Regions from separate parts of the Kluyvera chengduensis genome, predicted to be linked through region 1. Evidence: predicted binding sites of a transcription regulator. Region 1 holds the regulator's gene; the other holds the start of a gene.
The links. The regulator CRP, encoded in region 1, controls carbon source genes, mostly activating them, when cyclic AMP is high. The targets are predictions, from matches to a motif close to ATGTGANNNNNNTCACAT.

Region 1 (3,103 bases):
GAGGTGTGGAAGTGCAGGACGACGGCGGCAATCACTAACCCCGCCAGCGTGCCCGCCGCACGATGGAAAATACGCACGCGGGTCGCGCCATAGCCGTTTTGCGTGACCAGCAGCACCGTCATCAGGATCCAGTAAGGCTTCGGCAGATGCAGCGCGGCACCCATCAGGCTGGCGATGCTGAGCATTACGCTGAGTCGAGCGGCATTACGCAGCGCCGGGGATTTCAGCGACAGATAGCTTTTAAGCGCTGCGAATAGCGGTAGACGTCGCTGTTTATCGGCCATCAGGTTGCGCGGGTAGAGCGGTCGCTGAGAGCGTAGCACGCGGGCGATGCGGCTGAAGTGCCATGCGCAAAACTGGCCGACCGGGTTGTCTGGATGCTGGTCGGCGATTTTCTCCAGCGCGCCTATTTGTTTATCCATATTGAAGCGGGTGGGGTAGCGGTGATAGAGAATATCGTCCGCCAGTACCCTCAGGCGCGCCGCAACGGTCTGGGCGTTCCAGCGGATCACCGCTTCGGCGTGGCTGCGTTCAACCAGCTTTTGTACCTCTTCGGGCTGGTGCAGGCTGACAGAGATATGTTCCTGTAAATCGAGCCCCACCTGGAAGGCGCGCAGCAGGCGCTTGTAATCGTTATGCTGGTTAGCCGCAAGCATGTGCAACTGCTGATAGCATTGGGAAATCAGATCCACCACTTTCTGCTGGCGAGTCAGCAACGGCGGCAGCGCGGTGCCCGGGTCGGTATGCTGCGTCAGCAGGCTATATTTCGCTTCACAGTATTCGGCGAGCTGGCGGTAAAGCAAGCTCAGTGATTCCCGCAGCGGCTGTTCGCGCCACATCCAGAACCACCACCAGTTAAATACTCCGTACCACAGCGTACCCAGCGCGTAGAGCAGCAAGGGCTCCCAGATGGGCATATTTCCCGCAAGGCTTAGGGTAAAGATAGACGCGATGAGCGAGGCGGGTAGTAGCCGCCCGTGCAGCGCGCTGATTTCCGCCGTAACGCCCAGCAGCAGCGCCAGCCCGGTGAGAATCAACGGCAAGGGGATGTCGCGCGCCAACAACAGCTGAACGGCAAGACTGCATCCGGCGAACAGACAGCCACCGATAATCAGGCGTTTAAAGAAGCGCTTATGCGGAGTGTCGAGACCGGCGATATTGCAGCAGGCGGGCACCAATGAAAACAGCAAACCCTGCTGGAGATGGCCGAGCAGAAGTCCGATAGCAACCGGCAGACATAACACCAGCGTTTGCCGCAGTGCATAGTTGACTTCCGGGTGGTAAATCAGCCTGCGCCACATAGGGGGAAAAACAAAAATGGCGTATTGCTTTTACAATACGCCATTTTGGGCCGGATTAGCGGGTACCGTAAACGACAATGGTTTTGCCGTGTGCGGAGATCAGGTTCTGATCTTCCAGCATTTTCAGAATACGGCCCACGGTTTCACGGGAGCAGCCAACGATCTGACCAATTTCCTGACGGGTGATTTTGATCTGCATACCGTCTGGGTGGGTCATGGCGTCAGGCTGTTTAGCCAGGTTCAGCAGGGTCTGAGCGATACGACCGGTTACGTCCAGGAAGGCCAGGTTACCCACTTTTTCAGAGGTGACCTGCAGACGACGCGCCATCTGAGAAGAGAGACGCATCAGAATGTCCGGGTTAACCTGGATCAGCTGACGGAATTTTTTATAAGAGATTTCAGCAACTTCACAAGCGGTTTTTGCTCGTACCCATGCGCTGCGTTCCTGGCCTTCTTCGAACAGGCCCAGCTCGCCGATAAAATCGCCCTGGTTGAGGTAAGAGAGGATCATCTCTTTGCCTTCTTCGTCCTTGATGAGTACAGCCACGGAGCCTTTTACGATGTAATACAGCGTCTCTGCTTTTTCACCCTGGTGAATCAGCGTGCTCTTCGATGGGTACTTATGAATATGGCAATGAGACAAGAACCATTCGAGAGTAGGGTCTGTTTGCGGTTTGCCAAGCACCATGCGCGGTTATCCTCTGTTATAAGCTCTTCCCAGCGGCAAAAACATTGCAGCCACTGGTTGCAATAGTATCCTTCCCGTTACCTGGGAAGTCGGCTGTCGAATAGGGTCGCAGCCTGTAATGTGATGTCCTCTGCATACATGCAGTACGTTTATGTATTACCGTAGCATCCCGACTGTTTTAGCATAGCTTTAGCCGTGTGTCTCCTGGTGTCTCGCTTCAGCATGACGGCGATCGCCTTCCATTGCGAGAATTGTTATGTGCGCGTAATCTGAGAAGAAAATTGCAACCTGGGAGTTAAATATTATGCAAGCACGTGTGAAATGGGTTGAAGGGTTAACCTTCCTCGGTGAGTCTGCTTCTGGCCACCAAATTTTGATGGACGGTAACTCTGGCGATAAAGCGCCGAGCCCGATGGAAGTCGTGCTGATGGCCGCCGGTGGTTGCAGTGCGATTGACGTTGTTTCTATCCTGCAAAAAGGTCGCAATGACGTGACCGACTGCGAAGTGAAGCTCACCTCTGAGCGCCGTGAAGAAGCGCCTCGTCTGTTTACGCACATTAACCTGCACTTTATCGTCACCGGTAAAGATCTGAAGGATGCGGCGGTATCGCGTGCGGTGGATCTGTCTGCTGAGAAATACTGCTCGGTGGCGCTGATGCTCGAAAAAGCGGTGAATATCACTCACTCTTACGAAGTGATCGAAGGCTGATTACATGCCAGACGTAGCCCGGCCGAACGCAGTGACGCCGGGGTCATTCCCGGAGTCGGTACTAGCGCACCTCGTCCGGGCTACCTGGTCTTGATGCTATTTCCTGCCTTCCATCAGCCGCTGCACCAGCGGCGTCATGATTAATTCCATTGCCAGCACCATTTTCCCACCGGGAACGACCAGCGTATTCATATGTGAGATGAATGACCCCTGCAACATGGCCAGTAGCCATGGGAAGTCGATGTGGTCGAGATTACGGAAGTGAATCACCACGAAACTCTCGTCCAGTGACGGAATGCTTTTGGCTGCAAACGGGTTAGAGGTATCGACCGTTGGCACGCGCTGGAAGTTGATGTGGGTGCGTGAGAACTGTGGGGTGATGAAGTTGATATAGTCTTCCATCGA
Region 2 (3,103 bases), on a different contig from region 1:
CAGTATCGTCGTGTCGCTTGCCGCCTCCCTGCTGTTGCCCGCTGTCGCGCTGGCCGCACCGCTGGAGGGGCTGAAGTTTGAGCAGCAAAAACAGCAGGTGGTAAAAGACGTGAAGCAGAATTGCCCGGCAAGCAGTGGGTTAAGTGATTCCACGTTTGCCAACCGCGTACTGGAGTCAAAAGACAACAAAATCGCGGTGCAGAGCGCCACCCGGGCGCTGGATAAGAACGATCGTTCTGCCTATGAAAAGGCGATTAAAAGCATTCAGTGCCCCACCAAATAACATTCAGTAATCGTTGGCCGGATAAGCTAAAACGGCTATCCGGCAACGTGCCGCACAACGCCTGATGGCGACATCATTAGCGTTTATGCATCTCCGGAATAATCAAATCACCACGAAATGCGTTATTTCCCGGCATCTGTGTTTTCTCTTCCAGCCAGTGCACAATGCGCGCGGCAATGGCGTCCATCGAGTATTCGATAGCCGGAATGGTCGGAATGCCCGGCAGATGCAGCGTCCCCGCAAGGCTAAAGACCATCACATCTTCCGGCACCCGTTTGTTGAACGCCAGGAGTTGCGGGATCACCCGCTGCGCTTCCTGTTCATCGGCCACCAGCAGCGCATTGAAGTTGACGGTGCTGGCATTGTTTAGCAGTTCCTGCAACGCCACGGTCGAAGAGTTGCTGTCCATGAACACCAGGTTGCGATTAAACGGCAGAAAGTTTTTCTCCAGCCCCTGCTTATAGCCCAGCAGCACGTCGTCGGCAAAACCGCTGCCCAACGGCTGAATCAGCGCAATCTGGCGGCGGCCCTGGCTTGCGAGATAGTTGCAGGCGGTTTCCGCGGCAAAGACGTGATCGAACTGGATGCTGTTGGTGTTTTCCGCTTCAGGGCAGTCAATCAGCACCACATTGTCGCTATCGACTTCCAGCGGAAAACGCGCCCCGATCACCAGCACGTCATCGCACAGCCCGCTGGTCAATTCATCGAGTGCCGACATCACGCCGGTTCGCGTATTGGCAAAACGCAGCAGCAGGTGTTTCTGATGCTGGCTAAATTGCTTTTCCAGCGCGTAGAGATAGCCGGTGGTCTGGTTAATATTCTCCATCGCACAAATGACGCCAATGCAGCCGGTGGACTGACTCAGCAGCGATTGGGCAATCACGTTGGGCCGATAATTAAGCTCATCAACCGCACGTAAAACCGCAAGCCGGCTAGCCTCCTTTACTCCTCGTGAACCGCTCAACACACGCGAAACTGTGGCCTTAGACACTCCGGCCAGACGTGATACATCGTTGATTGTAGACATCATTCTCCCCTGAAAAGGCACACGGCTTGCCTTGTAAATCCTCGGTACAGCAACGGCTCAAATTATAGCTGTCGGTAGTATATCCGTTTCCTTTTTTTCATGGAAACCGATTATCCATTTGATGTCCATTTAGTCTCAAAACGACAATTTTTTGTGAGCCAGGACGAAATAATTAGTCTCATAAGCATGAGAAATTGATGAATATCACAGTTCTAAGTTTTATGAATAGAAACCGGTTTCAGTTTCATATCAAATCACAATCGCAACAACTTTTTACATTTAGAGGATGGTCATAGATGTACAAAATTATGCTCTGCTGCTCCGCCGGAATGTCGACCAGTATGCTGGTCAGAAAAATGGTGGAAGCCGCGAAAGAACGGGACTTGCCGGTGAAAATTGATGCCTATGGCGTGTCCGAATTTGACATCCAGTACCCGCAATATCAGGTGGTGTTACTGGGTCCGCAGGTGAAGTACATGTTAAAAAGTTTGTCAGAAAAGGCCGCCACCCAAAATATTCCCGTCCAGGCAATTGATACCATGGACTACGGAATGCAACGGGGTGACAAAGTACTCGATTACGCTCTGTCGCTGATTTCCGCAGCGCACTAAAAGGGTTTCCAAATGAGTTCTCTTTATCAATCTATGGTTGCCGTTATTGAGCAATCCATTACCCCGCTGGCTGGCCGTCTCGGACAGCAAAAATATGTCATCGCCATTCGCGATGGTTTTACCGCCGCGCTGCCGTTTATGATAATCGGCTCGTTCATGCTGGTGTTTATTTTCCCGCCGTTCTCACCGGATACGACCAACGGTTTTGCCCGCGGCTGGCTCGATTTCTCCGCTCACTATCGCGATCAGCTGATGCTGCCGTTTAACCTCAGCATGGGCGTGATGACCTTCTTTATCTCCGTCGGTATCGGGGCAAGCCTCGGTCGTCAGTTTAACCTCGACCCGGTGATGTCCGGCCTGCTGGCGTTTATGGCCTTCCTGCTGGTTGCCGCGCCGTACGCAGACGGCAAGATTTCCACCCAGTATCTGTCTGGTCAGGGGATTTTCACTGCGCTGATTACCGCGATTTACTCCACTCGCGTGTACGCCTGGCTTAAGCAGAACAACGTCACCATTCGTTTGCCGAAAGAAGTCCCGACCGGCGTGGCGCGTTCCTTTGAGATCCTGATTCCGGTTCTGGTGGTGATTGGTACGCTGCACCCGCTGAACCTGTTCATTGAAGCGCAGACCGGTATGATTCTGCCGCAGGCAATTATGCACGTACTGGCACCGCTGGTTTCTGCTTCTGACTCCCTGCCTGCAATTCTGCTGTCAGTACTGATGTGCCAGATTTTCTGGTTCGCCGGGATCCACGGCTCGCTGATTGTCACCGGGATCATGAACCCATTCTGGATGGCGAACCTCTCCGCCAACCAGGCCGCGCTGGCGGCGGGTACCGTTCTGCCGCATGTCTACCTGCAAGGTTTCTGGGATCACTACCTGCTGATTGGCGGCGTAGGCTGTACCTTACCGCTGGCGTTCCTGCTGCTGCGTAGCCGTGTCGCGCACCTGCGTACCATCGGTAAAATGGGCGTCGTCCCAAGCTTCTTTAATATCAACGAACCGATTCTGTTCGGCGCGCCGATTATTATGAACCCGATGATGTTTATTCCGTTTGTCTGCATTCCAATGGTTAACGCCGTTCTCGCCTATACCGCTACCCGTCTCGGCTGGTTGGCACAGGTGGTTTCGCTGACGCCGTGGACCACGCCTGCGCCTATCGGTGCTTCCTGGGCGGCAAAC

Region 2: the regulator CRP is predicted to act here: its motif matches at 1,503-1,520, upstream of ACH1XZ_RS12075 (PTS sugar transporter subunit IIB).

The regions. Positions count from the first base shown of each region.
Region 1 is NZ_JBIQOI010000010.1:125,395-128,497, forward strand. Features, by position in the region: gene ACH1XZ_RS20120 (YccS/YhfK family putative transporter) at 1-1,301, opposite strand, end outside; gene crp (cAMP-activated global transcriptional regulator CRP) at 1,357-1,989, opposite strand; gene ACH1XZ_RS20130 (OsmC family protein) at 2,294-2,698, shown strand; gene ACH1XZ_RS20135 (phosphoribulokinase) at 2,795-3,103, opposite strand, start outside.
Region 2 is NZ_JBIQOI010000003.1:232,671-235,773, forward strand. Features, by position in the region: gene ACH1XZ_RS12065 (YicS family protein) at 1-283, shown strand, start outside; gene ACH1XZ_RS12070 (LacI family DNA-binding transcriptional regulator) at 360-1,310, opposite strand; gene ACH1XZ_RS12075 (PTS sugar transporter subunit IIB) at 1,607-1,921, shown strand; gene ACH1XZ_RS12080 (PTS sugar transporter subunit IIC) at 1,934-3,103, shown strand, end outside.